3 regions of the Comamonas sp. 23 genome follow, and region 3 is predicted to be linked to each of the others. Evidence: riboswitches for the same ligand, from Rfam matches in the RefSeq annotation. Region 3 holds a riboswitch; each other region holds the start of a gene.
The links. A riboswitch is a leader RNA that binds a small molecule or an ion and turns the genes downstream of it on or off. The one in region 3 is predicted to bind cobalamin.
Positions count from the first base shown of each region.

Region 1 (10,137 bases), 2.1 Mb from region 3:
TCCCAGCCGCCTAGCGTCGACTTCTCGTCCGAGCGGAAGTAAGCGCATGGCCCGGATGCCCGCTTGGCGCCCGCCGCTGGCCTGGGTGCTGGCCCTGGCAGTGGCCGTGCTGCTGCCCTGGCTCAGCGCGCCAGCGCGCGCTGCCGTGCAGCCGGTGCCCGCACTCAGCGCCCATGTGATCGACCAGACCGCCACCTTGAGCGCGCAGGACCAGGCCCAGCTCGAAGCGCAGCTGACGGCGCTGGAGCGCGACACCGGCGCGCAGGTCGTGGTGCTGATGGTCGCCAGCACCAGCCCCGAAGACATTGCCGCCTATGCCCAGCGCGTGGCCAGCACCTGGAAGATTGGCCGCAAGGAGGTGGGCGATGGCCTGCTGGTGCTGGTGGCCAAGGACGACCGGCGCATGCGCATCGAGGTCGCCAAGACCTTGGAAGGCGCGATTCCCGACCTGCGCGCTGCGCGCATCATTGACCAGACGATGGCACCGGCTTTCCGCGCCGGCAACTTTGCCGCCGGCATTGGCGACAGCCTGGCCCAGATCAGCGCGCTGATCAAGGGCGAGGCGCTGCCGCCGCCCCGCAGCACGCCCCCCGCCCGCAACCAAGCGTCGTCGGCCTTGCCCGATGACCCGGCGCAGCTGCTGCTGTTCTTCTTTATCTTTGTGATGGTGGGCGGCAGCGTGTTGCGCAGCATGCTGGGCCGCGCGCTGGGCTCGCTGGCCACCGGCGGCGCAGCTGGCCTGGTAGCGGCCTGGCTCACCTCCAGCGTGCTGCTGGGCATTGGCGCTGGCGTTGCTGCGCTCTTTGTGGTCTTGCTGGCCGGCAGCATGCGAGGGGGCAGCTCGATCGGCGGCGGTGGTGGAGGCTTTGGCGGCGGAGGCGGCTTTGGCGGGGGTGGATTTGGTGGCGGCGGCGGTGGAGGCGGCGGATTCAGCTCCGGCGGCGGCGGCAATTTTGGGGGCGGTGGCGCCTCGGGGAGCTGGTGATGGGCCATTGGTTGCAACGCTGGGGCAGGCAACTGCGCCACCGCTTTCTGGAGCGCGATGCCTCCCATGCCTTGCCCGATGACGCAAGGCAGCGCCTGGCGCAGGCCATCGCGGCATCGGAGGCCAGGCACAGCGGCCAGATCCGCGTCTATGTGGAAAGCGCCCTGCCCTGGAGCTATATCCGCCGTGATGCGCCCGCGCGCGAGCGCGCGGTGATGCAGTTTGGCAAGCAGCGCGTCTGGGATACCGAGCACAACAATGGCGTGCTCATCTACCTGCTGCTGACCGACCATGCGATCGAGATCGTCGCCGACCGGGCCGTCTCGCGCTGCGTCAGCGGCCCGCAGTGGCAGGCGATGGTCGACAGCCTGGCTAACGACCTGCGCAGCGGCCAGTACGAAAAGGCCTTGCTGGCGGCCATTGGCCAGGTTTCGCACCATCTGGAGCAGCAGTTCCCACGCGGCGCCGCACCCTCGGCGGCAGGTAACGAACTCGATGACCAGCCGCTGATCGGCTGAGCACGGCGCACGGGAGGCGAATTTCTGCCTCCCAGCCCAACCGGGCAGTCGATATAAATGATAATGCGCAATCAATATCATTTGATACACCTTTCGCCCGCCCTTCTCGCCTGCCTGCTCCATGTCCTCCGACACCCCCATCCTCCCCCGCAGCCCTGCTGCCGTTCTGCCGGGCGCCAGCCGCCTGCAATCGATTGACGCCCTGCGCGGCCTGGTCATCCTCTTCATGCTGATCGACCATGTGCGCGAGACCTTCTACCTGCACCACCAGGTGCCCGACCCGATGGATGTCTCCGCCACCGCACCGGAGCTGTTCTTCAGCCGCTTGCTCGCCCACCTGTGCGCGCCGGTGTTTGTGCTGCTCACGGGCCTGTCGGCCTTTTTGTACGGCAGCAAGTACGAAGATGGGCGCGCGGCGGCCTCGGGCTTTCTGTTCAAGCGCGGGCTGTTTCTGGTGCTGCTGGAGGTGACCGTGGTCAACTTTGCCTGGACCTTCCAGTTCCCGCCCACCAAGATCTTCTTGCAGGTGATCTGGGCCATTGGCCTGTCGATGCTGATGCTGTCGGCCCTGGTCTGGCTGCCGCGCCGCCTGATCATTCCGCTGGGCCTGCTGCTGGTTGCCGGCCACAACCTGCTCGACCACCTGCACTTTGCGCCCGACCATGCGCTGCACACGCTGTGGGCCGTGCTGCATGACCGGGGCTGGATCGAGGTGAGCGAGACCCTGCGCCTGCGCACCTCTTACCCCCTGCTGCCCTGGATCGGCGTGATCGCACTGGGCTATGCGATGGGCCCCTGGTTTGCCAAGGGTGCCGATGCACTGCAGCGCCAGCGCCGCCTTTTGACCTGGGGCCTGGGCCTGTTGGTGGGTTTTGTGCTGCTGCGTGCCACCAACGTCTATGGCGACAAGCCCTGGGTGGTGGACGATTCGTTCCTCGTGAGCGCCATGGGCTTTTTGAACATCACCAAGTACCCGCCATCCCTCTTGTTTCTGGCGCTGACCCTGGGCATCGGCCTGCTGCTGCTGCGCGCCTTTGAGCGCCGGCCACAGATGCGCTGGCTGGCACCGCTGACGGTGTTTGGCGCCGCGCCGATGTTCTTTTATGTGCTGCACCTCTATGTGCTCAAGTTTCTCTACCTGGGCGCGCAGGCGATCTGGGGCAACAACCAGGGCGAGCTGTTCGGCTTTGGTTCGATGTGGATGGTCTGGCTCAGCACCCTCGCCCTGGGCGTTGCGCTCTACCCGCCGGTCAAGGCCTTTGCCGCGTTCAAGGCCCGCCGGCGCGATATTGCCTGGCTCAAGTACCTGTAAGCCGCCGTGATAGCTTAAGCCGCAGGGCCCGCGCCGCTGCGGCAATCCTTGCACTGGCCGTACAAGGTGATCTCATGGCCCTCCACCAGAAAGCCCGGCGGTGCCATGCCCTTGAGGTCGCCCGGGCAGGCCTGGATATCAAACACCCGCCGGCAGCTGTTGCACTGGAAGTGGTGGTGGTGGTCATGCGTGGCCGGCTCATACAGCGGCAGGCCACCGGGCAAGGTGACCACGCGCAGCAGGCCCTCTTCGGTCATCAACTTGAGGTTGCGGTAGACGGTCGCAATGCCCAAGGCCGGCAGCGCAGCACCCGCAATCTCCAGCACCTCTTGGGGTGAGAGTGGACGGCCTTGCGATGCAAAGGCATCGGCGATGGCGGCGCGCTGGCGGGTAGGACGTTGCATGGTCTGACAGGGGCGTTCCGAAGAACGGATGGGCAATCGGGGGAGCGCCCATCATAGCCGCTTGGGCTGCGGCCTGCAGCCAGGCAGCGCTGGCGGGCAGGCCACTGCCCGCCATTGCCCTCAGTGGCCCTCCGTCGCCGCGCTGGTGCCTCAGAAAATCTGCAAGGGCATCTCCGCCAGCAGCCGCACCTGGTTCACATTGAGCTCACCCTGGGTTTGGTTGGCCCGGTGCACGCCGTAGCGCAGCTGCAGCGCCAGCCCCTTGGCCTGGCCTTGCTGCACGGTGTAGCGCAGCAGCATGTCGCGCTCCCAGTGGCGGCCGCCACGGCCGCTGGCGCCCAGGTAGTTGGCGTACACGCTGCCGGCGCGGCTGTAGTCAATGCCCGAGCCGCGTGTATAGGCGACGCCCGCGCGCAGGCCCGGTGTCAGCCACTGGCCCAGATCGGCCTCGTACTTGAGCTGCCAGGACGCCTCATGCGGCGCATTGAAGTCCGACAGCTGCATCGCGTTGTCCAGCCAGATGGAGCCCCGGTTGACATAGTCGAACGGCGTATCGCCATCGACCTTCTGGTAGCCCAGGCCCAGCTGGTGCATGCCGGCCGCATAGGTCGCCATCAGGCTCCAGGTCAGGTTGTCCACCCGGCCAGCCTTGGCCGCGCCGGTGTCCTTGTTGCGGTACAGGTTCAGGCTCAGCGAGAGGCTTTTCTTCTCGGCCAGCGCCTTTTTGTAGACGCCGCCCAGATACCAGGTGTTCCAGACATCCTCGTATTGGCCCACATAGCTCGACAGGCTCAGCCCGCTCCAGGGCGTAGTCCAGCTGCCGCCGGCAAAGCTGAAGGCATCGCCTTGCACGCCCGAGTAATTGGCCAGCAGGGGCTGGCCATTCTTGCGCGCATTGCGGTCGGCCCAGCGGGTAAAGCGACCGGCCTGCAGCGTCAGCTGCGCAATATCGTTGCTGCTTATCTGCCAGCCCCGGTTGGTCTCGGGCAGCAGGCGGGTGTCGGACGAGTGGAAGATCGGGTTCTTGGTGCGCATCTCACCCACCTTCAGCTCGGTCGACGACCAGCGCAGCTTGAGCGCCGCCCCTGCGCGGCCAAAGCTGTCCTGCAGGTCCGTGCCGTCCTTGGCGATATAGCGCGGGTTGCTGCGCACCTTGTCGGCCTCCGAGCCCAGGTTGATGCCGCCATAGGCATGCGCATCCAGCCCCAGGCCGACCACCCCCTGCGTGTAGCCCGAGCTGAAGTTCATCATCAGCCCATAGGCTGCTTCGGCGGCCTTGTCCGAGCGCGCGCCGCCGGACACCACGCGCGTGCTGTCGCCACGCCGGTAGTCCAGCTGCTCATAGACCATGCGGTTGACCATGCCCAGGCTCGCGCCCTCGATGAAGCCCTTAGCCTCGTCCTGCGCGCCCGCCTGCACATGGCCTGCCGCCAGGGCCAGCGCCGCCAGGCCGCTGCTGCGCGCCATCCATTTGAAATAAGTCATTGTCTTGTGTTGCCCAAAATTGCGATAGCGGTTCAGCGCGGCGCCGAGGCACGGCTGACGATGTCCTTGAAGCGCTGCTGCGCGCGCTCGGGCACCTCGGCGGGCACCTGCAGGCCGGGCAGCGGCGCATCGCCCACCTGCACCAGCATCACCATGCCCATGGCGTAATGGGGCAGGCACTGCACGCCATACAAACCTGCGGCATCAAAGCTGACCTCGATCTCCTCGTTGATCTTGCCCTTGAAGGGCTTGGCACCGGCGGGCGCCATGCCCGGGATGCTGACCGCATCGTGACCGCTGCTGCTAGCCAGGAACTTGACCTTGTCGCCCGGCTTGATCTGCAAAAACTCGGGCTCATAGGTCATTGCGCCGGTGGCGCTGCGGTTGCGCATCTTGACTTCAAAAGTCTCTGCGCCCGCCTGGCTGCACAGCAAGCTGCTCAACACAACAGGTAGCCAGATTCGGTGGTTCAGGGTGGGCATATCGGCTCACAGTCAGGAAGAAGAAAGCGGGCGAAAACGCAGCACGCGGCTGCCGTCCCAGGGGTCGACCAGCGCGCTGGCCTCGACGCGAAAAACTTGCGCCAGCAGCGCGGCATCGAGCACCTGCTCGGGCCTGCCCAGCGCAACGAGCCGGCCTTGCTGCATGACGGCCAGCCGGTCGCAGGCCAGCGCCTGGTTCAGGTCATGCAGGGCCACGACCTTGGTGACGGGCAAGGCGCGGATCAAGGCCATCAGCGACAGCTGCTGGTGGATATCGAGGTGGTTGCAGGGCTCATCGAGCAGCAGCACACCGGGCTGCTGCGCCAGCGCGCGTGCGATGTGCACACGCTGGCGCTCGCCGCCCGAGAGGCTGTGCCAGGCGCTGTGGCGGCGGTCCGCCATGCCCACGGCATCCAGGGCCTGCTGCACGGCCTCCCAGTCCTGCGCGGCAAAAGGCTGCAGCGCCGACAGCCAGGGCGTGCGCCCCAGCGCCACCGCGTCTTCGACGCTGATGGCATCCTGCGTCTCGGCCATCTGCGCCACCAGGGCCAGCTCGCGCGCAATGGCGCGGCGCCCCCTCTTGTGCAGCGGCTGACCCTGCAGCAGCACCTGGCCCTCGTTGGGCCGGATCACACCGGCGAGCAAGCGCAGCAGGCTGGATTTGCCCGAGCCGTTGGGGCCGATCAGCCCCAGCATTTCGTGGCGCTGCACCGGCAGGCTGAGCTGCTCGACAACCGGCCGGCCCTGCAGGCGCAGGCCCAGCGCACAGGCCTGCAACACGGGTTGATCCGCCGTGACCAGAGGTGCCGCCGTCATCCGCGCCTCCGCTGGCTTTTGAGCAGGATGACGGCAAACACCGGCGCCCCGACCAGGGCGGTGATGACGCCAATGGGCAGCACCTGGCCCCGGATCAGGGTGCGCGAGAGCACATCGGCGGCGATCAGAAACACCGCGCCCATCATCGCGCTGGCAGGCACCAGGCGGCCGTGGCTGACGCCGACCAGCATGCGCGCGGCATGTGGAATCACCAGGCCAACAAAGCCGATCGCGCCAACGATGGAGACCATGACGGCCGTCATCAGAGCCGCGGCCAGCAGCAGCACCAGTTGCACACGGCGCACCGGCACGCCCAGCGCGGCCGCCGATTCGCTGCCAAAGGTGAAGGCATCGAGCGCGCGCGTATGCAGCAGGCACAGCACCAGGCCGGGGATCGCGATGCAGGCGGTCAGAACGGTATCGGGCCAGCGCACGCCGCTCAGGCTGCCCAGCAGCCAGAACATGATGCCCCGGGCCTGCTCGGCACTGCCCGACTTGGTGATGATGAGCGAGGTCAGCGCATTGAACAGCTGCGAGCCCGCAATGCCGGCCAGCACAATCTGGCCGCTGTTGCGCAGCCCGCCGCTGCCGGCGGCGTGGGCCAGCAGGGCGACCAGTGCAAATGCGCAGAGCGCGCCAAAAAAGGCGCCCACGGTCATCGAGATGGCGCCCGCGCCGATGCCCACGACGGTCACCAGCACTGCGCCGGTGGAGGCCCCGGCAGAGATGCCGAGCAAATAGGGTTCGGCCAGCGCATTGCGCAGCAGCGATTGCAAAATGACGCCCGAGACCGCCAGGCCCGCGCCGCAGCTGGCCGCCACCAGCGCGCGGGGCAGGCGGTAGTTCCAGACAATGCCCTGGCTGATGGGATCGATGGCGTAGTGGGCACCGGCCAGCTTGTTGGCCAGCACCTGCAGCACCAGGCTGGGCGACAGCGCCGTCTCGCCAATGGCGATGCCCAGCGCCACGCTCAGCAGCATCGCCAGTGCCGCGCCCAGGCACCAGGCGGCCCCATGCAGCGGCCTGCGCAGCGCCGATGGGCGCGCTGATGCCGTTGCCACCATTATGCAGAGCCTTGCATCAGCGGCTGATCAACGCGCGGCCGCTGGGCCGAGCTTGCGTACCGCATCGCTGATCTGCTCCATGCCATCGACCAGGCGGATCGAGCCTTGCAGCGCATCGGCATCAACAATGACGATGCGGTTGTTCTTGACCGCATCCATGTGCTGGGTGACCGGGTCCATCTTCAGAAACTCCAGCTTCTTTTGGTAGTCGTCCGCAGGGAAGCGGCGGCGGTCCATGCGGGCGATCACCAGGACCGAGGGGTTGGCCTTGGCAATCGTCTCCCAGCCCACGGTGGGCCATTCTTCGGACGAGTCGACGATATTGCGCAGGCCCAAGGTCTGCAGCATGTAGCCGGCAACGCCATTCTTACCAGCCATATACGGGTCGATGGCCAGATCGGCGCTGGAGAACCACAGCGCAGCCGAGAGGTTCGGCTGCTGCGCCGCCTGGACCTTGGCGACCGCTTTGGCCTGGCGCTCGCGCAGGTCCTTGACCAGGCGCTCGCCCTGGGGCTGCACATCAAAGAGCTGCGCCAGTTGCGTGATGCTCTTGTAGAGCGCCTGCACATCGTAGGCCGCGGTGCGGGTGCCATCGGCGCCCTTGAGGTTGTTCTTGCCTTCACAGTCGGAGGGCATCGCATAGGTGGCAATGCCCAGGTCATGGAACTGCTCGCGCGTGCCCACGACGCCGTCCTTGCCGACCATCCACTCGAACTGCGACACCACCAGTGCCGGGCGCTTGCCGATCACCGACTCGAAGCTCGGGTCGTTGTCCGCAAGGCGTGGCACCTTGTCATTGATCGCCTTGAACTGGGGCAGCACGGCGTTGAACCACAGCGAGGTGCCCACCAGCTTGTCGCCCAGACCCAGCGCATACAGCATCTCGGTGCCGGCCTGGCCGATGGTGACGACCGAGGCGGGCGCCTGCTTGAGGGACACCGCGTAGCCGCAGTTGTGCAGCTGCATCGGATAAGGGGCAGCCCAGGCGGACAGCGAGGTGAATACACAGGTAGCCAACAGGGCAGGCAGCGCAAAACGGCGAACAGGCATCGGAATCGTCTCTCCAGGTAGAGGCTGGGCATGCGGGCCGTGCGAGCCGATCCGGTGCGGGGCGCTGCCCGGTGGAGCCAGGACAGGCTTGCGCAGACGAGACGCTGCTCACCGCCCGGACACCCCGCCGGTCATGATCAAAACACACGCACATCCGCCATGAATGGGTTTGCATCACCGGTGTTTGCGATGTTCGCCTTGCAGCGCGCAAACCGGTGGCATGCCTGTTTCTCTGTGCAAACCAGGGGCTTGCCAGTGGGTTGTGAATGCATGACCTTGGCAGGTCTCCTGACTGGCCGGTCTGCGCAGACCATCGCCTTCCCGAACCGCAGTTCAGTGGCGCATGGATGGCCTGCTCGTGGCCTACAGTTGCGGGGGCAGTTCCGTTTGGGGCGCTGGCTGCCGGCTCGCGCTCCCTGGATTCCCTCATGCCCCGGCACCCTGCCGTGCGCATGTTCTTGCGAAACCAAAGTGGCTGTACTGTAGCCGATTTACAGGGCCTGCATGCTAAGCTGCAGGCCGTTTGATGGCCATGAACCACCCACCCACTACACCCAGCGCATACGGCATCCGCCGCGTTGAACATCTCGCGCCGGTGGCGGCCTTTTTGCAGGCGGCGCGCCAAACCATGTTTGGCGATCGGGTCGATACCAACACGCCGCAGGCCGACCTGCGCGACTTTGCCTCGGTCTACGCATCGCCCGGCGGCTGCATGCTGGCGGCCTGGCAGGGCGACCGCGTCATCGGCAGCATTGCCTACCGCGCCTATGACGGGCGCTTTGCCCATCTGACCGTGCCCAGTGCAGGCACCGCCGAGGTGGTGCGCCTGTATGTGGACCCGGCCTGGCGCCGGCAAGGCCTGGCTGGCGTGCTGTTCGCGCAGCTGCGTCAGCGGGCGCTGCAGCAGGGTGTGCAGCGGCTCTACCTGCACACGCATCCTTTTTTGCCAGGCGCGCAAACCTTCTGGCAGCGCCAGGGTTTTATCACCCTGCACCAGGATGCCGACCCGCTGTGGCAAACCATCCATATGCAGCAGGTGCTGCAGACGGGGCCTGCTCCGACGCATCCGGTACGGGCGTAAAAAAACCACCGCATGCGGTGGTTTTCCTGTGGCAGTTGCGCAAACAGCGGATCAGCGCTTCTTGCGGTATTTTTGCAGGGCGGCAATCTGGGCGGCCATGACGGACAGCTCGGATTGGGCCTTGGCCAGGTCAAGCTCGCCCTTGGCGTTCTTGAGGGCTTCTTCAGCCTTTTGCTTGGCTTCAACCGCTTTTTGCTCGTCCAGGTCCTTGCCGCGCACAGCGGTGTCGGACAGCACGGTCACGCAGTCGGGTTGCACTTCGAGAATGCCACCAGCCACGAAGATGAACTCTTCGCCGCCGTCGGCCTTCTCAATGCGCACCGAACCCGGCTTGATGCGGGTGATCAACGGCGTGTGGCGGGCGTAGATACCGAGTTCGCCCATTTCACCAGGCAAAGCCACAAAGCGGGCTTCGCCGGAGAAGATGGATTCTTCAGCACTGACCACATCAACGTGGAAGGTGTTCATCTTTGATCCTCAGAGTGAAAAAGAAACTAGTTTGCGAGCAGGGCTGCGTGCGGCAGCCCGTTCTGCAAAGCTTAGATCTTCTTCGCCTTCTCGATGGCTTCGTCGATCGTGCCAACCATGTAGAAGGCTTGCTCGGGCAGGTGGTCGCACTCGCCGTTGACGATCATCTTGAAGCCGCGGATGGTTTCCGACAGCGGCACGTACTTGCCTGGAGCGCCCGTGAACACTTCAGCAACGTGGAAAGGCTGCGACAGGAAACGCTGGATCTTGCGAGCGCGGGCCACGACGAGCTTGTCTTCGGGAGCCAGTTCGTCCATACCCAGAATCGCAATGATGTCGCGCAGTTCGGTGTAGCGCTGCAGGGTACCCTGCACTTGGCGGGCGACCGAGTAGTGCTCTTCACCGACCACTTGGGGGTCCAGCTGGCGGCTGGTCGACGCCAGGGGGTCCACCGCAGGGTAGATACCCAGCG
Region 1 is NZ_CP187127.1:620,320-630,456, reverse strand. It holds gene ACPEE1_RS02755 (LemA family protein) at 1-42, shown strand, start outside; gene ACPEE1_RS02750 (TPM domain-containing protein) at 47-985, shown strand; gene ACPEE1_RS02745 (TPM domain-containing protein) at 985-1,503, shown strand; gene ACPEE1_RS02740 (DUF1624 domain-containing protein) at 1,625-2,815, shown strand; gene ACPEE1_RS02735 (Fur family transcriptional regulator) at 2,830-3,219, opposite strand; gene ACPEE1_RS02730 (OprD family outer membrane porin) at 3,370-4,704, opposite strand; gene ACPEE1_RS02725 (pseudoazurin) at 4,737-5,150, opposite strand; gene ACPEE1_RS02720 (ABC transporter ATP-binding protein) at 5,199-6,002, opposite strand; gene ACPEE1_RS02715 (FecCD family ABC transporter permease) at 5,999-7,063, opposite strand; gene ACPEE1_RS02710 (ABC transporter substrate-binding protein) at 7,094-8,116, opposite strand; cobalamin riboswitch at 8,378-8,602, opposite strand; gene ACPEE1_RS02705 (GNAT family N-acetyltransferase) at 8,649-9,197, shown strand; gene ACPEE1_RS02700 (F0F1 ATP synthase subunit epsilon) at 9,249-9,665, opposite strand; gene atpD (F0F1 ATP synthase subunit beta) at 9,737-10,137, opposite strand, start outside.
Region 1: it holds a riboswitch for cobalamin, as region 3 does, so the genes downstream of both, ACPEE1_RS02710 (ABC transporter substrate-binding protein) here and ACPEE1_RS12440 (TonB-dependent receptor) in region 3, are expected to answer to the same signal.

Region 2 (10,137 bases), 1.1 Mb from region 3:
AGGCCTGGCTGATTGATTTTGCGCAGTACTTTGCCGCCGAGCTGGCCCAGCTGCGTGAGCTGCAGGAGCAGGGCCTGGTGCAGCTGAGCGACGAATCGATCAATGTGACCGAGCTGGGCTGGTACTTTGTGCGTGGCGTCGCCATGGTGTTTGACAAGAACCTGCAGGCCGACCGCAACCGGGCGCGCTTCTCGCGGATTATCTGAGGGCAGGGCGTGGGCAGGCCTCAGCCCTGCCAGGCCGCCAGGCTCTTGTAGAGCATGTAGAGCGCCAGGCACAGCAAGATGCCGCCAAAGATCTTCTTGAGCTGGCCCACCGGCAGCCGGTGCGCGGCGCGGGCGCCCAGCGGCGCGGTCAGCACGCTGCAGGTGGCAATGGCGGCCAGGCCGGGCAGCCAGATATAACCCAGCGAATGCGGTGGCAGCCCCTGCAGGTGCAGGCCGGCCACCATGAAGCCGATGACATTGGTGACCGCAATCGGAAAGCCCAGCGCCGAGCTCGTGGCTACCGCGTTGTGCATCGGCACGCTGCACCAGGTCATGAAAGGCACGCTGATGAAGGCGCCGCCCGCGCCCACCAGGCCCGAGAGGCAGCCGATCACGCCACCCGCAGCCAGCTGGCCGGCCGTGCCCGGCATGGCGCGCATGGCCTGGCTGTTGGGCTTGCGGAACATGCGCAGTGCCGAGTAGCCAATGAACAGGCCAAAAAACAAACCCAGGTAGCTGCCCTTGAGCACCGCAAAAATACCCAGGCTGGCCAGCAGGCCGCCCAGCACAATGCCCGGGGCCAGGCGTTTGACAAGGTCCCAGCGCACCGCGCCATGCTGGTGGTGGGCGCGCACGCTGGACATCGAGGTGAAGACGATGGTCGCCATCGAGGTGGCAATCGCCATCTTGATCGCCAGCTCCGGCGCCACGCCCTGGGTGCCCAGGATGTAAGTGATGAAGGGCACCAGCACCATGCCGCCGCCAATGCCCAGCAGGCCCGCCAGAAAACCGCCGATCAGGCCCAGAAACGACAGCGGCAGCAAAACAAGAGGATCAGTCATGGCGCGCAGTAAAAAGGCCACCTGAAACAGGTGGCCTGAAACCCCGCTGTCGCGGAGAGGAGAAGACAGGTTGGGCGGAGCCTGCCCGAAAAATCAGGTGTTCGCAGCGGATCCACTGGACCGTCATCCTGAACCGGGGGTTCAGGTGGGCGAGGGCAACCTATCGTTGGGTTCATCTGACGCGAGACGATCACGCTCAATAGGTAATGTACCAAGCCCGTGCTCGTAGAGCATTGGTTCAAGGAACTATAAAGTCCAGCAGGGCTGCGAACGCTTTCATTGTAATCGCTCGCGCCTGCCGCACCCACCAAAACTGCAATTCAATGTGCCTGGATTGGTCAAAAAAGATAGCTGGTTAGCCAGATTGAGCAATGGGTGGCGTGATATTTTGCAGCCAGGCATTGCATGGCGCGGCAATCTGGTGTTGGCGCCTGCTCGCGGCAGTGCCTCAAGCGCTGGTGCCCAGGGTGTCGGCCGGTTGCGCGGGGGCCGGCGCCAGCGCCGCGTCCAGCCGTTGCATCACCGACTGCACACGGGGCGCATCCCAGTCCAGGCTCGCCTGGTCCCCAGGGGCGGTCTGGGCCTGAACCTCAACCATCGCGGCAGACTGCGCAGCAGCTTGCGCCTGCAGGGCGTCTGCGGTCTGGCTGAGCTGGCTGTTTTGCGCTTGCAAATCAAGCAGGTCAAAAGCGACATTGAGGGCCGCCAGCACAGCGATGCGCTCGCGGCCACGGATCTTGCCCGCGTCGCGGATGCCGCTCATGGCCTCATCGACATGCTTGACGGCAGCCAGCAGACGTGCTTCCTGGCCTTCGGGGCAGCCCAGCATATAGCTTTGCTGCATGATGTGTACTTCCAGCTGTTTCATCATTCGTCCTGGTCAAAGGTCTTGGGCAGGCGTTCGATCAGTGCATCCACGCGGGCGCGGGCCGCTGTCAGGCGCGATTGGAGGGAGTCGCGCTCCTGGGTCAGGGTGGTGACTTGCTCTTGCAATTGGGCGTGGGCGCGTTGCAAAGCCTCATGACGGCTCAGCAGTGCCTCCACCCGCTCAAGCATCAGATCCATAGAAGGCGTAGTGGCCATAGAGAGACAGTCTTCTTAAGTGCGCAATGGGTTTAACGCTAAAATTGTACCCGTTGGTGCTCGCCCCAGTGGTTCACATGGGGGCAGTTCAACGGGAAGCAGGAGCGCCGCTTGTGCCCTACAAGCCTTACGCAACCTGCGCTGCCCCCGCAACGGTAAGCGATGGTTGGCTTTTGCGCCATCCACAGCCACCACTATGCCACTGAATACCTTGAACAAGTGTTTGGGAAGGCGTGTGCTGTGTCATCGCCAGCCCGGATACCGGCCAACAATAGTGGAGGCGCGTGGCTGAGGCCTTGCCGCGGCTTCCGTGTTCCCCATTGCCGGCGGGGAGGCTGGCGCGGGGTGGTTCATCACCAACTCAGTGCATGTTTTCCTCTGCTTTTTCGACACGCCCCTGCGCGCGTCCCGCGCTTGCGCCCCGCTCGCGCACCCTCCATACCCCCCGTTTTTTGGCCTTGGCCATCGCAGCGGCGCTGCCCCTGTTTGCGCTGCCAGCACAGGCGCAGCAGGCCCCAGCCGCCCTGGAAACAGAGGGTAAAAACCTGCAAGAGATGGTGGTGACCGCCAACCGCATCGAGCAGCCGCTGTCCGATCTGGTGGCCGACATGTCCATCATCGATGCGCAGACCATCGAGCGCCAGGGCCCGGGCAGCGTGGCCGATGTGCTCGCGCGCGTGCCGGGCATCCAGATTTCGCGCAACGGCGGGCCGGGCACGACGACCAGCGTGTTCATGCGTGGCGCCGATTCGCGCTTTACCGCTGTCTATGTCGACGGCGTGCGCATGGACTCGCAATCGACTGGCGGCGCCTCCTGGCAATCGATTCCGCTGGCGCTGATCGATCGCATCGAAGTGCTGCGCGGCCCGGCCGCTGCCGTCTACGGCTCGGACGCGATGGGCGGCGTAGTGCAGATCTTCACCAAGAAAGGTGAGGGCGCGCCCCAGCCCTATGTCGGCCTGGGCGTTGGCAACCGGGGCACGTTCACGGCCGAGGCCGGTATCTCCGGCGGCGCCGACGGCTGGGATTACGCGCTGGGTCTGAACCGCTCGCAGACCGATGGCTTCAATGCCCGCACCGTGGCCACCGCCAACCCGGACAAGGACGACTACCGCAGCAATGCGGTCAGCGGCCGCCTGGGCTACCAGCTCAACGGCCAGCACCGGCTCGAAGCCACCTTGCTGGCCAGCGATGTGAACTCGGGCTACGACAGCAGCCTGACCGAGGACGACCGCAGCCTCAACAAGATGTATGCGCTGGGCCTGAACTGGCAGGCGCAGTGGACCGAGCACTACAGCACCAAGCTGCAGTTCAGCCAGTCGCGCGACTATTACGAGACCCGGCCCTCGCCCTACCAGACGGACACGCGCCTGCATAACTACCTGTTCCAAAATACCTGGCGCCTGGGCGTCCACACCTTGACGGCCGCACTGGAGCGGCGTGACGACGCGCTGACGAATGGCGGCATTGACCGCGACCGCCACCAGAATGCGCTGGCGCTGGGCTATGGCCTGAACACCGGCCCGCACACGGTGCAGCTGAATCTGCGCCGGGATGACGACAGCGAGTTCGGCGGCAAGACCACCGGCAGCGCTGCCTATGGCTATGCCTTTGCAACCAACTGGCGCGCCACCGCGACAGTGGGCACGGCCTTTCGCGCGCCCACGCTCTACCAGCGCTTTAGCGAATACGGCGACGCATCGCTGCAGCCCGAGAAAAGCCGCAATGCCGAGCTGGGCCTGCGCTGGGCGCAGGGTGCCGACAGCTTCTCGGCCACGGCCTACCGCAACCGGGTCACCAACCTGATCAACTTCTCGTCGCCCGGCAGTTGCGACAGCGAATTCGGCTGCTATGCCAATGTGGGCAAGGCACGCCTGGAAGGCATTACCTTGGCGGCCACGACCAAGCTGGGCGCGTTCAACCTGCATGGTTCGGTCGACTTCCAGAACCCGCGCGATACCGAAAACGACAAGCTGCTGGCGCGCCGCGCCAAGCGCTATGCCACCCTGGGCGCCGAGACGCGTGCAGCCGGTTGGACCTGGGCGGCCGACCTGCAGACCAGCGCCAAGCGCTTTGACAATGCCGCCAACACCAATGTGCTGGGCGGCTACACCTTGTTCAACCTGTCGGCGCAGACCGAGGTGGCCAAGGATGTGAACCTGATCGCCCGTATCAACAACCTGGCCGACAAGCGCTACCAGACCGCACGCACCTATGCCACCGAAGGTCGCAGCGTGTATGTGGGTGTGAAGTGGATGCCGCGCTGAGCGCAGAGGGGATAAGCCAGCCATGACAGAGACGACGGTTCAGGACCGCCCAACGGCCGCTTGCGTGGCACTGCTGATTGCGGCGCCCGCATCGGGCCAGGGCAAGACCACGGTGACGGCAGCCTTGGCGCGCCTGCATGCCCGCCAGGGCCGGCGGGTCCAGGTGTTCAAATGCGGCCCGGATTTTCTCGATCCGCAGTGGCTGCGCCTGGCCAGCGGCCAGCCCGTGCATGCGCTGGACCGCTGGATGAACGGTGAAGTGGATGTGCGCGCACGCCTGTTTCAGGCCGCGCAAAGCAACGATGTGCTGCTGATCGAAGGCGTGATGGGCCTGTTCGATGGTGCCAACAGCGCGGCCGAGCTGGCCAAGTCGCTGGGCATCTCCGCTGTGGTGGTGGTCGATGCATCGGCCATGGCCGCTACCTTTGGCGCCATTGCCCATGGCCTGCAGCACTATGACCCAGGCCTGCAGCTGGCCGGTGTGCTGGCCAACCGCGTGGCCACTGCCCACCATGGTGAGATGCTGCGCAGCGGCCTGCGCGACCCGGCACTGTGGCTGGGCGCGATGCACCAGGTGAGCCTCGATGCTGCGAAACCACGCGCCAACCTGCTGCCCGAGCGCCACCTGGGCCTGGTGGCAGCCCATGAGCTGCACGACGCTGCCGAGCGCCTGGATGCCGCCGCCGATGTGCTGGCGCAAACGCCGCTGGGCCAGCTGACTTGGCAGGAGTGGCAGCAGCGCTGGACCGTGGCCTTTACCGCGCCTGCTGTTGCCGCCCCGGTGCCCGCCTGGCTGGCCGGGCGCCGCATTGCCGTCGCCCGCGATGCCGCTTTCAGCTTTATCTACACCGCGAATCTGGAATGCCTGCAGGCCATGGGCGCCGAGCTGGCCTTTTTCTCGCCGATCGCAGGCGACCGCCTGCCCGCCTGCGATGCGCTGTGGCTGCCTGGCGGCTACCCGGAGCTGCACCTGCCCGCGCTCAAGGCCAATGCCGGCTTGCAGCTGGATCTGCAGGCGCACCTGGAACAGCGCAAGCCCGTCTGGGCCGAATGCGGCGGCATGGTGGCACTGGCCGAGGGCCTGACCGACCTGGACAGCCGCTGGCACAGCTTGTGGGGCTTGCTGCCAGCGCAGGCCGTCATGCACCAGCGCCTGGCGGGTCTGGGCATGCAGCAGCTGCTGACGCCCTGGGGCATGCTGCGCGGCCATACCTTTCACTATTCCAAACTGCAGAGTGAGGCCCAGGAAGTGGCACGCAGCAGCCGCCCGGGCCAGGCGGCCGAGAGCGGCAAGGGCGAAGCCGTCTACCAGCAGGGCAGCATCCATGCCAGCTATTTCCATGCCTGGTTTCCCTCGTGCCCGCAGGCGGTGGCTGCCTTGCTGGGGGTGGACATGCCGGTGGTCAATCCGCAGGCCTGGCACCGTGAGGCGCTGAACGCCTAAGATGCGCGGCATGGATGACTCTCTTTTCCACGTTGATGGAGCGCCGCTGAAGCTCTTGCTGCTGGGCGGGCAGAAATCGGGCAAATCACGCCAGGCCGAGCTGCTGGCGCGCGCCTGGCTGCAGGCCGATGCCGGCCGCAGCGCCAGCCTGGTCGCCACCGGCACCGCGTATGACGCCGAGATGCACGAGCGCATTGCGCGCCACCAGCGTGACCGCCGCGCCCGCGTGCCGCAACTGGCCACCGTGGAGACGCCGCGCGACGTCGCCCAGCAGCTGCTGGCGAGCAGCCGGCCCGAACACCTGCTGGTGGTCGACTGCCTGACCCTGTGGCTCACCAACTGGTTGATGCCGATGGAGCCTCCAGCGCTTTCACCTGCGCAAGCCTGGCAGGTACAGTGCGATGCCTTTGTCGCTGCCCTGCAGGCCGCACCGGGGCCTGTCATTTTGGTCAGCAATGAGATTGGCCTGGGTGTCATTCCGATGGGCCGCGAGGTGCGCGCCTTTGTCGATGCGCTGGGTCTGCTCAACCAGCAAGCGGCAGCGGCCTGCAACCGCGTGCAACTGATGGCGGCGGGCTTGCCGCTGCAGATGAAATGATGGCCTTGTTGATGGCTCCCCGACCCCTTTTGCGGCAGGCACTGGCCCGTGTGGCGCTGATGCTCGCGTTGCCGATGGCCCAAGCTGCGCCGTCCGCCAGCGTCGATGAACTGCGCCTGCAACCCTTTGCCAATGCGCCGGTCTGGAAAGACCAGGACCTGGTTGCTCCCGTGGCCATCGTCGACGACCGGGGCCGCAAGGTCCAGCTGGCGCAACCACCGCAGCGCATCGTGAGTCTTCTGCCGTCGCTCACCGAGAGCACCTGCGCGCTGGGACTGTGTGAGCGCCTGGTGGGGGTGGACCGCTATTCGGACTGGCCCGCCTCGGTCAAGAAACTACCGGTGGTGGGCGGCGGTCTGGACCCGAGCGTTGAATCCGTGGTGGCGCTCAAGCCCGATGTGGTGCTGCTGTCCGATGCCTCCAAGGCAACAGAGCGCTTGCAGGCGCTGGGCCTGAAGGTGGTGGCGCTCGATGTGAAGTCCAAGGCCGATATCCACCGCGTGCTGGGCACCCTGGGCCAGCTCCTGGGCGTGCCCCAGGCGCAGGGCGCTGACCGGGTCTGGCACGCGCTGGAATCGGGCATTGATGCAGTGGTGCGCGACCTGCCCGAGCGCACGCGCCATACCCGGGTCTACTTTGAGGTGAGCCGCGGCCCTTATGCGGCCGGCCCCCAGTCCTTTATTGGCGAGACCCTGACCCAACTGGGCGTGGACAATGTCGTGCCCGCTGAGCTGGGCCCCTTCCCCCGGCTGAGTCCCGAGTTTTTGCTGCGCGCCCAGCCGGATGTGATCATGCTGGGCAACCGCAGCATGCAGGCTGCCACCAGCTACCCGGGCTGGCACAACCTCCAGGCCGTCAAGGCCGGGCGGGTCTGTGTGTTTACGGATGAAGAGTCGTATGCGATCGTGCGCCCAGGCCCGCGCATGGCCCAGGCGGCGGCGCTGATGGCGCGCTGCCTGGCCGACAAGGCACCGGGCAAGGCTGCGGTGGCGCGCTGATGGCTGCTTTTCCCACCTCAGCACCCGCATCCGCAGCGCAGCGCGAGGCGGCGCCCGGCCTGCGCCGCAGTGCCTGGCTGGCGCTGGTGCTGCTGGTGCTCAGCGCCTTGCTGCTGCTTGTCGGCGCCAGCGTCGGTAGCACCGGTTGGGAGAGCGTGTTGCGCATGCGCGACGACCCGACTTCCTGGCAGATCGTCGTCGATATCCGCCTGCCGCGCTCGCTGGGCGCCTGGCTGGCTGGTGGCCTGCTGGGCCTGGCGGGGGCTGTCGCTCAGGGCCTGTTTCGCAACCCGCTGGCCGATCCCTATTTGCTGGGCAGTGCGTCTGGCGCCTCGCTGGGCAGCGCATTGGGCCTGGTGCTGCTGGGCTCGTCCGTCACCAGCCTGAATCTGCTCTACCGCCTGGGCATGACCGGCATGGCCTTTGTGGGTGCCGCCTGCGCGGTGGCGCTGACGGTGGTGCTGGCGCGCAATGTGCAAAACACCTTGCGCCTGTTGCTGGCCGGCGTGATCGTCGGTGTGGTACTGGGCGCCATGCGTGATCTGCTGGAGCTGCGCCACCCCGATATTCTGCAGGCGATGCAGGCCTTTACCCTGGGCACCTCGGCCTTTGTCGGCTGGGAGGGCTGCGCGCTGATGGCCGGCGTGCTGCTGGTCTGCGTGCTGGCCACCTGGTGCTGCGCCCGCCTGCTCGATGGCCTGACCCTGGGCGAGGCGACGGCCGCCAGCCTGGGCTTGCCACTGGCCCCGTTGCGCTATGGCCTGGTGGCCGTGCTGGCCCTGGCCACCGGCACCTCGGTGGCGCAGACTGGCCTGATCGCCTTTGTCGGCCTGGCCGCCCCGCACTTGGTGCGCAGCCTGGTGCAGGTGGGCCATGGCCGCAGCACCGTGCTGGCTGCGGCGATGGGTGGCGTGCTGCTGCTGGCCGCCGATATCTTGGCGCGCTGGCTGGTGGCCCCGCAGGAGCTGCCGGTGGGCGTGCTGACCGCCGCGCTGGGCGGCACTTACCTGCTCTGGCGCATGCACCGCAGCACCCGGTCGGCAGGGGGGCTGTGATGCAAACTCCGAACTCTGCTGCGCTGAGCGCCACCAATATCCACGCCGCTGTGCATGCAAGGCCGATTCTGCAAGGCGTCAATGCCCAGTTTGCCCAAGGCCGCTGGACCAGCATTGTCGGCCCCAATGGCGCGGGCAAATCCAGCCTGCTCAAGGTGCTGGGCGGTTTGTGGCCGGCGGCACAGCTGCAGGGCGAGGTAGCACTGCTGGGCAAGGATTTGCAGCGCTGGCCGCGCAAGCAGCGCGCCCAGGCGCTGGCCTGGCTGGGCCAGGGCGAGGTGGTGACGCAAGAGCTGACGGTGATGGATGTGGCCATGCTGGGCCGCCTGCCGCACCAGCCCTGGTTTGCAGCGCCCAGCCGCGAAGACCATGCGGTGGTGGAGCAATGCCTGCGCGCAGCCCATGCCTGGGACTGGCGCCACCGGCCGGTGGCCGAACTCTCGGGCGGCGAGCGCCAGCGCGTGCTGCTGGCCCGGGCCATGGCCGTGCAAGCCCAGGTACTGCTGATGGATGAGCCGCTGGCCAACCTGGACCCACCGCACCAGACCGACTGGGTGGACAGCATGCGGGCCTTGACCGCCCAGGGCATCACCGTGGTCAGCGTGCTCCACGAGATATCAGTGGCGCTGCTGGCCGACCATATGCTGGTGCTGCAGGCCGGCCGGGTGCTGCACCAGGGCCGCTGCGACGACCCGGCCACGCATTCCGCACTGGAGGCGGTGTTTGACCACCGCATCCAGGTGCGAGCGATTGATGGCGTCTGGATAGCCTTGCCGCGCACCGCCACGGTAGTGCAAGCCCCTGAGCGCCTGCGCTGAATCCCTGTGAAGCCGGGCCTGGCCCCGTTTCCAAAGACACAACGACTCAACGAAAGACTTCCGATGCAGATTGAAACGCCACCCAGCGAAAAGCCTTATGAAAAGCCCGAGGGCGAGCGCCGTGGCCTGGTGATCGTCAACACCGGCGATGGCAAGGGCAAGACCACGGCGGCCTTTGGCCTGGCGTTCCGCGCCACGGGCCGGGGCAAGGCCGTGAAGGTCTACCAGTTCATGAAGGTGCCGACCGCGCGTTTTGGCGAGCACCGCCTGTCTGAGCAGGTGGGCCTGCCGGTCGAAGGCCTGGGCGATGGCTTCAGCTGGAAGAGCCGCGATCTGGAGCACAGCGGCCAGCTGGCGCGCGAAGGCTGGGAAAAGGCCAAGGCAGCCATCCTCTCGGGTGAGTATTTCCTGGTGGTGCTCGATGAGGTCACCTACCCGCTGATCTACGGCTGGCTGCCCTTGCAAGAGGTGCTGGACACCCTGGCCGCGCGCCCCAAGGAGGTGCATGTCTGCATCACCGGCCGGCGCTGCCCGCAGGAGATCATCGATGCGGCCGACACGGTCACCGAGATGACGATGATCAAGCATGCGTTCAAGGCCGGCATTCCGGCGCAGCGCGGCATTGAAGACTGAGGCCCCGCAGCCGATTGCTGGCATGAGCGATATCAACTCCCACGCCCCCATCAGCGCCCCCACGATTGCCGCCACGGCCTTCAGCGAGGCTGAGCGCGCAGCCGTCTACCGCGCCATCCATGAGCGGCGCGACATGCGCCACTTTGCCGGCGGCCAGGTGGACGATGCCGTCCTGCTGCGCCTGCTGCGGGCG
Region 2 is NZ_CP187127.1:1,709,786-1,719,922, forward strand. It holds gene hemN (oxygen-independent coproporphyrinogen III oxidase) at 1-206, shown strand, start outside; gene ACPEE1_RS07665 (sulfite exporter TauE/SafE family protein) at 227-1,048, opposite strand; gene ACPEE1_RS07670 (cell division protein ZapA) at 1,497-1,916, opposite strand; gene ACPEE1_RS07675 (hypothetical protein) at 1,916-2,131, opposite strand; cobalamin riboswitch at 2,171-2,415, shown strand; gene ACPEE1_RS07680 (TonB-dependent receptor domain-containing protein) at 2,500-4,398, shown strand; gene ACPEE1_RS07685 (cobyrinate a,c-diamide synthase) at 4,421-5,842, shown strand; gene ACPEE1_RS07690 (bifunctional adenosylcobinamide kinase/adenosylcobinamide-phosphate guanylyltransferase) at 5,853-6,440, shown strand; gene ACPEE1_RS07695 (ABC transporter substrate-binding protein) at 6,452-7,438, shown strand; gene ACPEE1_RS07700 (FecCD family ABC transporter permease) at 7,516-8,493, shown strand; gene ACPEE1_RS07705 (ABC transporter ATP-binding protein) at 8,493-9,311, shown strand; gene cobO (cob(I)yrinic acid a,c-diamide adenosyltransferase) at 9,375-9,944, shown strand; gene bluB (5,6-dimethylbenzimidazole synthase) at 9,967-10,137, shown strand, end outside.
Region 2: it holds a riboswitch for cobalamin, as region 3 does, so the genes downstream of both, ACPEE1_RS07680 (TonB-dependent receptor domain-containing protein) here and ACPEE1_RS12440 (TonB-dependent receptor) in region 3, are expected to answer to the same signal.

Region 3 (10,137 bases):
GCATGTACCCAAGACAGCGCGCGTGTTTGAAGTGGCGCGCAGCTACCGCTTCAAAAAGGGCAGCGGCATGCCGATCTCAATCCCCGTCATCGAGATGATCGAGATCGGCGCGGGCGGCGGCTCCATCGCCCATGTGGATGACATGCGCCAGGTGCGCGTGGGGCCGGAGAGCGCGGGCTCGGAGCCGGGCCCTGCCAGCTACGGCCGGGGCGGCGCCCGCCCGACGGTGACCGATGCCGACTTGCTGCTGCATAAGCTCGACCCGGCACGCTTTGCCGGCGGCAGCATGCGGCTGAACATGCCTGCCGCGCAAGACGCGATGGCCACCCATGTCGGCCAGGCGCAAGGCCTGGACGCGGTGCGTGCGGCCTATGCCGTGGCCGAAGTGGTGGACGAGAACATGGCCAATGCCGCGCGCATGCATGCCGTGGAGTCTGGCCAGGACCTGGAGGCCTACACGATGATCGCCTACGGCGGCGCTGCGCCGCTGCATGCCGTGCGGCTGTGCGAAAAGCTGGGCATCCATCGCCTGCTGATCCCGACGGGCGCCGGCGTGGGCTCGGCCATCGGCTTTTTGCGCGCGCCCTTTGCCTATGAGTCGCTGCGCAGCTCGGTGATACGCATGAGCCAGTTCGATGGCGAGGCCGTCAATGCCATGCTGCGCGAGATGGAGGTGGAGGTGAGCGCCTTTTTGCACGACACCGGCTACGACGGCGAGACCGTCAAGGAGCTGCGTGCCTTTATGCGCTACTGCGGCCAGGGCTGGGAGATCCCTGTGTCGGTGCCGGTGCAGCACTTTGGAGCGGACAGCGTGCCCGCCCTGAACGCGGCCTTTGTGCAGAACTATGTGGCCTTGTTTGGCCACGCGATCGACGGGCTCGACATCGAGGTGGTGAGTTGGGCACTGTCCTTGCGTTCCAAGACCTTGCCGCCGGCCAAGGCCGCGCTGCAGCGGGGCGGCACGCCCCAAAAGGGTGCCGGTACGGTGCTGGACCGCCGCGAGGTGTTTGACGGCAAACAGGGACAGTTCTATGCCTGCGATATCTATGAGCGCCTGGGCCTGCCCCGGGGCCAGGCCGTGCCCGGCCCGGTGGTGATTGTGGAGAAGGAAACCTCGACCTATGTGAGCCCCGGATTCAAGGTGGTGCTGCAGGCAGATGACTGCATGCTGGTCGAGCGCATGGACAGCGGAGTGTGATCATGGCAAACAATACAGACGTTCATTACCAAATCATGTGGAACCGCCTTATCTCGGTGGTCGAAGAGCAGGCGGTCACCTTGATTCGCACCGCCTTTTGCACCAGCGTGCGGGAGGCGGGGGACTTGTCGGCCGGCGTGTTCGACAAGCAGGGCCGCATGATGGCCCAGGCCGTGACCGGCACCCCAGGTCACGTGAACTCGATGGCCGAGTCGGTCGCGCATTTCGCCAAACGCTTTGAGCGCAACACGCTGCAAGATGGCGATGTGCTGGTCACCAACGACCCCTGGCTGGGCACCGGCCACCTGCACGACATCACCGTCGTCACCCCAGTCTTCTATGGCCGCGATGGCCACAGCGCCCATATCGGTTACTTTGCCGCCACCGCCCATGTGGTGGACATCGGCGGGCGCGGCTTTGGCCCGGACGGCAGCGATGTCTACGAGGAGGGCCTGTGCATTCCGCCGATGAAGTTCTTCCGCGCCGGCGCACTCAATGAGGACCTGATCGAGATCCTGCGCAACAACGTGCGCGAGCGCGACCAGGTGATTGGCGACTTCCATTCGCTGGCCGTCTGCAATGCCACGGGCATGCGCCGCTTGAAGGGCATGCTCGACGAGTTCGGGCTCCATGACCTGGAAGACCTGGCCGGCTTTATCTTTGCCAACAGCCAGCGCGCCACCCGCGAGCGCATCGCCGCCTTGCCCGACGGCACGCAGCGCTACGCGATGACCGTGGACGGATACGAGAAGCCCATCGAGCTGGTCGTGGCCGTGGAGATTGCGGCCGAGAAACTGCGCGCCGACTTCACCGGCACCTCGGATCCCAGCCACTACGGCATCAATGTGCCGCTGACCTACACCAAGGCCTATGCCTCCTATGCGCTCAAATGCGCGATTGCGCCGGAGATCCCCAACAACTGGGGCTCGCTGGAGCCCTTTGAGATCAGCGCGCCCGAGGACTGCATCCTCAATGCCCACCGCCCGCGCCCGGTCTCGGTGCGCCATGTCATCGGCCATCTGATCCCCGATGTGGTGCTGGGTGCGCTGCAGCCCATTTGCCAGGGTGAGATTCCGGCCGAAGGGGCCAGCTCGCTGTGGAACCTGCAGATGCGCTTCAAGGGCATCACCCAGGCGACGCGCAACCAGCAGCACGAGATCCTGATGTTCAACACCGGTGGTACCGGCGCGCGCCCCTCTAGCGATGGCCTCAGCGCCACCGCCTTCCCCAGCGGCGTGCAGGCCATGTCGGTCGAGGTGACCGAGAGCATCGGCCCCATCATCATCTGGCGCAAGGAGCTGCGCCCCAACTCGGGCGGCGCCGGCCGCTGGCGGGGCGGCCTGGGCCAGCGCATCGAGGTGGGCTCGGCCGAGGGCTTTGAGTTTGACCTGAACGCCATGTTCGACCGTGTGCATTTTGCAGCGCGCGGCCACAACGGCGGCCAAAGCGGCGCACTGGGCAAGGTGACGCTGGACGACGGCACGGCCTTGCGCGGCAAGGGCAAGCAGCAGATTCCGGCCGGGCGCCGATTGATTTTGGACTTGCCCGGCGGTGGCGGCAACGGCGATGCGGCGCTGCGCCCCGCCGCGCTGGTGCAGCGCGATGTGGCTTATGGCTATATCAGCGCCGAACAAGCCGAAACCGATTACGCCCAGGCCACGCCGCTGCCCCCGGCCTGATCGCGTGCCCATGGCCAGCGGCATAGCCGCTGGTCCTTTCCCATTTTTCTCCCCCTGCAGGACACCAAGGACTCCCGATGCGCACCCACAATCCCATGGCAGATGGCTTTGCCGCCCCAAGTGCAAGCCTTTCGGACTGGTCATCCCCCCAAGCGGCGGTGGCGCCGCGCGCGGTGCAGTCCAAGGAGCTCAACCGCGTAGTACTGGCCTCGGTGGTGGGCAGCTTTGTCGAATGGTTCGAGTTCTCAGTCTACGGCTACCTGGCAGCGGTGCTGGGCAAGGTGTTCTTTGCCACCAGCTCGCCCACCATGCAGATCACCGCATCCTGGGCGGCCTTTGCGATTGCGTTTTTTGCCCGGCCCATTGGCGGCATCTTCTTTGGCTCGCTGGGCGACAAGTACGGCAGAAAGCGGGTGCTGACCATCACCATCATCATGATGGCGATCTCCACCTTTTTGATTGGCGTGCTGCCCGGCTATGCGAGCATCGGCATTGCCGCGCCGCTGCTCCTGATCGTGCTGCGCCTGATGCAGGGGCTGTCGGCCGGTGGCGAGGCCAGTGGCGCGGCCATCTTTGTGGCCGAGTACTGCCGCGACCGCAACCGCACCTTGCTCACCAGCTGGGTTGAGGTGGGCTGCATGGCGGGCTTTTTCTTCGGTGCCTCGGTCTCGGCCATTCTGACGATGTTCTTCAGCGCCGAGCAGATCCTGGACTGGGCCTGGCGCATTCCGTTTCTGATTGCGCTGCCGCTGGGCGCCATTGGCCTCTATATCCGCAAGTACCTGGAAGAGACCCCCACCTTCATGGCCATGAAGCAGCAGCATGACGCACTGGCCCAGGCGAGCTGGAAGGTGCTGTTCGCCACGCACAAGAAAGAGCTGTTCCAGTCCGCTGGCATCATCATCGTGACCAATGTCACCTTGTTCACCGTCGTCACCTATATCCCGACCTACTTTGTCAGCGCGCTGCATGTCGATGTGGCCACCGGCCTCAAGCTCTCGCTGGGCCCGCAGCTCTTTTTGGTGGTGATGATCCCGATCATGGGCCTGCTGGCCGACAAGCTCAGTCGCAAGACGATGATGATCGCTGCGAGCCTGGCGATTGCGGTACTGGCCGTGCCTTGCTTTCACCTGCTGCTCGAAGGCAGCACCGCCGCCAAGATCTTGTCCTTGATGGTGCTCAACTTCTGTCTGGCCATGCTGCTGGGCAGCATCTACTCGATCATCCCTTCGATGTTCCACACCAGCGTGCGCTTCAAGGGCATGGCGCTGAGCTACAACGTGGCTGTGGCGATGTTTGCCGGCACCGCGCCGATGATCAACTCCTGGTTGATTGCCCGCACCGGCAACCCGGTCGTGCCTGCCTACTACCTCATTGGCGCGGCAATCATTGGCCTCATCGCCCTGGTCAGCAGCCGGGACCGCACCGGTTTGCCGATGCATGGTGATCCGGTCCAGTAAGGCCATGCGCTGCTGAGCGCTGCGCCAGCCCGAACGCATCCTTTCTGGATGCGTTTTTTTATGCATCAGCGGGGCAGGGCGCAGCAGGCAAGAGCGGTGGCATGCCGGCCCGCTGGGCGCCGGGCTGCGACCTATAATCATCGCCAGCCCGGGCTCTGCCTCTCCTGGCCTGGCGCTCCTCCATGAAATACAAGCTCCCGCCCCTGCAGCCACTGCGCGTGTTCGAGTCCGTCTACCGCCATGGCTCGATCCGCAAGGCGGCCGACGAGCTGTGCCTGACGCCACAGGCCGCCAGCCAGCAACTCAAGCAATTGGAAAGTGCGCTGGATGTGCAACTTTTCGAGCGCGGCGCGCGGGGCCTGGCGGCCAGCGCCGAGGCGCAGACCTTGTACCACTATGTGGAGCAGGGGCTCGATGCACTGAGCCAGGGGCTGGAAGCCGTGCGCTCCCACTACAAGGCTGCGCAGTTCCATATCCAGGTCAGCCCATACTTTGCAACCCAGTACCTGATCCGCTCGCTGCCCTCGTTCACCAAGGATTACCCGGAGCTCGATCTGCGCATCTCCATCGGTGTGGAGCTGCCTTCGTTCGATAGCGGCGATCTGGATGCAGCCATTGTCTGGGGCTACGGCGGTGTGGACCACCTCGATGAAACGCCGCTGCTCGAAGACCTCAAGGTGATCGTGGCTGCGCCGCAGCTGCTGGCCGAGCACCCGGTGGAGACAGCGCAGGATTTGCCGCACCACCGGCTGATATCGCCGCTGACGCACAACAGTCTGTGGCAGGACATTTATGCGATGCTGGGCCTGGAGCCCGGCGGCAAGCATGTCAGCCCCATGCTGCTGCACACGCACGATGCGATGCTGCAAGCCGTTCTCAGCGGGCAGGGCGTGGGCCTGCTGTCCTATGTCGATGCGCTCAGCTATATCCACAGCGGCAAGCTGCTCGCACCCTTTGGGGCCGAGCTGCTGCGCCAACTGCCGATGGACAGAACGCCCAAGTTCCACCTCTACACCCGCCGGGGCGGGGGAGAGCGCCCAATCCAGGCCAGCTTTCGGCAGTGGCTGCTGGGCCAGCTGCGCAGCACTGACTTCATCGGCTATGCGACGCGGCTGCCGCAGGGCTGATACAGCCACTGGGGCATGCGCTGTATCGCCCAGCTGACACAGGCCATGGCCAAAAGGCACTGCCCGGGCTTGCGGCTGGTACACTGGCTGCGCTTTGAAAAAAGCCTATCTACAGGTGCTCGCATGCGAGTGAAACGGGAACAAGGTCGGGAGTGCGCTCCCCCAAGCCTTGGCTGCCCCCGCAACGGTAGACAGGAAACGTAGCCGATGCGGCCCGCTCCCACGCGGGCCCAGTCACTGGGGTTGAGAGAGTGTCCACGCCTGCCAGGCAATAAGACACCCGCACCCTGGGAAGACCGGCTACCGGGTCAGCGCCTGCGCTGCACCGCCTGTAAGCCCGGAGACCGGCCTGTTCCTAGTCGCAGTGCGCGCTGTGCCTCTGGCCAGCACGTGCTCTCTCAACTGTCTGCGGGGTGTGGACGGCGGTTCTTCGCGCGACCCCGTCTTGGGGGGTGACCGCGTGCAGTGCAGCCCCCGCATCAGGCAGTTAGCGCCTTTTGTTCAAATGACTGCAGTTCCTTTTCCGAAAAACCGGCTCCTGGCCGCCCAGCGGCTCTCTTCCTCCTTGCGCCTGGTAGGCAGCTCCTGTGTTCTGTGTTTGCCCGCCTTGGGCATCGCAGTAGCCCATGCCCAAGAAGCCTCACTGCCTGAAGTGGTGGTGAGCGACCAGCGCAGCGAGCCCAATGCGCTCCAGCTGCCGTCGACCTCGGCGAGCAAGCTGGCCGTGCCGCTGCAGGACCTGCCCGCCAGTGTCAGCTCGGTCTCGGCCGTGCAGGTACAAGAGCGTGCCGACTACGAGGTGGTCGATGCCGTGGGCCGCAGCGTGGGCCTGAGTGCCAATGGCACGCCTGGCAATGGCGGGCTGTCGTTCTCCAGCCGGGGCTTTACCGGTGTGAACTCGGTCGGCGTGGCCGAAGACGGGCTGAGCCTGGGGGTTGCAGCCGGCACCGTGGCCTATCCCAATTCCAGCTGGGGCTATGAGCGCTTTGATGTGCTGCGCGGCCCCGCATCGCTGATGTACGGCAGCGGCACCATGGGCGCCACGGTGAACGCGGTGCGCAAGGAACCCAGCCGCAGTACATCGACCGAAGTGCTGCTGGGCGCTGGCTCCCACGGCACCGCCCGCGCGGGCCTGGGCAGCACCGGCGCGCTGAGCGACAGCCTGAGCTACCGCCTGGATGTTTACGGCGATCGCACCGATGGCGAGCGCCAACTGGGAAACAGCGACAGCAAGAAGATCATGAGCGCCATCCGCTGGCAGGCGAGCAGCGATCTGCGCCTGGACCTGACGGCCGATGTCAGCGACCAAAGGCCCGAGCGCTACTTTGGCACCCCGGTGGTCGATGGCAAGCCGGTGGCGGCGCTGGGCGACCGCAATTTCAACTTTCTCGACAGCGACATCCACTACAAGGACCAGCGCTACAAATTGAGGGCCGAGTGGAATGTGAGCGAGGCGCTGGTGCTGCGCAACGAGACCTACCATATGAAGGCCGACCGCCACTGGAAGAACATCGAAGGCTATGACTACGATGCCAGCACGCGCACGGTTCACCGCTACGACTACCTGGAGATCGGCCACGACCTGGAGCAAAGCGGCAACCGCTTAGGCGCCGTTTTCAAGCCCGGCCAGCATGAGATAGCGATGGGCTGGGATGTGTCGCAGGCCAAGTTCACTGCGCTCAACAGCTCGCCCTATACCGGTGAATCCGATGTGCCGCTGACCGGTAGCACCAGTGGCTACTGGGACAGCCCAGACCCTTACAAGCCGCGCATGACCTCGCGCATCCGCCAAAACGCCTTCTACCTGGAAGACGCCTGGAAGCTGGGCGAGCAGTGGCTGCTGATGGCCGGCCTGCGCCGCGACCTCTATGATTTTGACCGCATGGATTTGCTGAGCCAAGCCCGCTTTGACAAGACCTTGGGCGGCACCTCTTGGCGCCTGGGCCTCACGCACAAGCTGGACCAGAACACCAGCCTCTATGCCCAGGTCAGTACCGGCCATGACCCGGTCAACAGCCTGCTGTCGCTGACCCAGTCGCAAACCGGCTTTACATTGAGCAAAGGCCGCCAGGTGGAAGTGGGCATCAAGCAGCAGCTGCCCAATGGCCAGGGCGAATGGACCCTGGCGGTCTTTGATATCCGCAAGAAGGACATCATCACCCGCGATCCGGACCGGCCAGCGCTGTTGATCCAGGGCGGCAAGCAGTCGTCCAAGGGGATCGAGCTGGCAGGCAGCTGGCGGGCGACCAAGGCCTGGCGCTTCGAGGGCAACCTGGGCTATGCGGATGCCCAGTTCGACGAGCTGCTCGAAGGCGCCACAGCCATTGACCGCGCTGGCAACCAGCCGGCCAATGTACCGCGCTACACGGCCAATGCCTGGGCCCATTACCAGACGGGCGATTGGCGCGCATCGCTGGGCCTGCGCCATGTTGCCAGCCGCTACACCAGCAATGCCAATACCGCGCAGCTCCCCGCCTACACGGTGGCCGATGCGGTGCTGGGCTGGAACCTGAACCGCACAACCACCTTGAACCTGGTGGGCCGCAATCTGGCCAACAAACGCTATGCTGCATCGTCCTACGGCTCGCAATGGCTGATGGGCAATGGCCGCAGCTTTGAGCTAATGGCCCATCTGCGTTTCTGAGCAAGGTAGAGCATGACCACAAGCGCTTCCCGGCAAACCCTGCGTGCCCTGGCGGCAGCTGCTGCCCTGGTGCTGACCGGCTGCGACCGGCCAGGGGGCCAGCAGCCGCCCAGCCGCCCCAGCCAGGCGGCGGCCATCCCCATGGCCGAAGCGGCAGCAGTGCCCGCAGGCCTGCGGGCTGCGCCGTTGGAGATCGATGTCTGCGGCCAGCCCCAGCGCTATGACCGGGTGCCGCAGCGTGCCATCACGCACGATGTGAACATCACCGAGATGTTCCTGTTTCTGGGCCTGGGGCCCAGGCTGGTCGGCTACTCGGGCATACCGTCGCGCAAGGAAATCAGCCCCGAGCTGATGACCCAGCTCGCCCAGGTGCCCAAGCTGTCATCGCAGGACATGAACCTGGAAAACATGCTCGAGGCCCGCGCCGACTTTGTGTTTGGCGGCTGGAGCTATGGCTTTCGCCCCGGCGGGGTGACGCCCGAGCTGCTGGCCCAGCATGGCGTGGCCAGCTATGTGCTGTCCGAGTCCTGCATCCATGTGCAAAAGCGCGAGCGTGTGGCGCTGGGCGACACCTTGGCAGACCTGCGCAATGTGGCGCGTATCTTTGCTATCGAAGCCCAAGCGCAAGGGCAGATTGACAAATTGCAGGCCTCGATCGACCAGCTGGCCGCGCAGATGCAGGGCAATACGCACAGGCCGCGCATCTTTGTGTTTGACAGCGGCGAGAAGATACCCACGACCGTGGGCGGTTTTGGCATGCCCCAGGCCATGCTCGATGCCGCAGGCGGCAGCAATATCTTTGCCGACATCGCCAGCAACTGGCCCAAGGGCAACTGGGAGGATGTGATCACCCGCGATCCGGAATGGATCATCATCATCGACTATGGCCGGCCCAGCGCCCAGGGCAAGATCGATTTTCTGCGCGCCAAGCCTGAGCTGGCTGGGGTGTCTGCGATCCGCGAGCAGCGCTTTTTTGTCATCAGCTATGCCGAAGCCACCCCAGGCCCGCGCAATGTGCATGTGGCCCAGCGCCTGGCTGCCGCCCTGCACCCGGATCGCCGTATCACCGTGGACTCCGTTCCCTGGCTGCCTGCAGCGGAGCCCAAGCCGTGAGCCATGCGCCGGGCTGCGACGGCCTGCATGAACGCCAGCGGCGCGCGCCCTGGTCCTTGGCGCTGTGCCTGCTGCTGCTCTTGGCCCTGCTGCTGGCCAGCGGCCTGGCCGCCATCACCTGGGGCTCGGCATCGCTGCACGCGTCAACGGTGTGGTCGGTCATCTGGCAGCAGCTGCTGGGCGGCGGGTGGCAGCCCGATGCTGGGCAGGGCGGCATCAGCCAGCAGCACTACCAGATTGTCTGGATGGTGCGCATGCCCCGGGTGCTGCTCGCGGCGCTCGTCGGCACCGGCCTGGCCGTCGTGGGCGTGGTGATGCAGGCGATGGTGCGCAACCCGCTGGCCGACCCCTACATGCTGGGCGTGTCCTCGGGGGCATCGGTGGGGGCAGTCTCGGTGCTGGCCTATGGCAGCCTGGCGGCGGCTGGCCTTTATGCGATCACCGCAGGCGCCTTTATCGGTGCACTGCTGGCTACCGCCCTGGTCTATGCGCTGGCCCAGCAGCAGGGGCGCCTGCACGCGACCCGGCTGATCCTGAGCGGCGTGGCCATCGGCTACATGCTGATGGGGGTCACGAGCCTCATCACGTTGACGGCCGGACAGCGCGAGCTGGCCAATGCCTTGCTGACCTGGACCTTGGGCAGCCTGGCCGCAACGCAGTGGAGCGCCCTGGGCCTGCCCGCAGCCGTGCTGGGCCTGGGCCTGCTGTGGCTGCTGCTCTGCGCCCGCCAGCTCAATGCCTTGCTGATCGGCGATGAGGGCGCGGCCACCTTGGGGCTGAACACTGCCAGCCTGCGCCTGCAATTGTTTGTGGTGGTGTCGCTGCTGACGGGCACCATGGTGGCGGTGAGTGGCGCCATCGGCTTTGTCGGTCTGGTCATCCCCCATATCACGCGCATGCTGGTGGGCAGCGACCA
Region 3 is NZ_CP187127.1:2,764,853-2,774,989, forward strand. It holds gene ACPEE1_RS12420 (hydantoinase/oxoprolinase family protein) at 1-1,198, shown strand, start outside; gene ACPEE1_RS12425 (hydantoinase B/oxoprolinase family protein) at 1,201-2,877, shown strand; gene ACPEE1_RS12430 (MFS transporter) at 2,955-4,337, shown strand; gene ACPEE1_RS12435 (LysR substrate-binding domain-containing protein) at 4,520-5,464, shown strand; cobalamin riboswitch at 5,561-5,831, shown strand; gene ACPEE1_RS12440 (TonB-dependent receptor) at 6,072-8,108, shown strand; gene ACPEE1_RS12445 (ABC transporter substrate-binding protein) at 8,121-9,221, shown strand; gene ACPEE1_RS12450 (FecCD family ABC transporter permease) at 9,218-10,137, shown strand, end outside.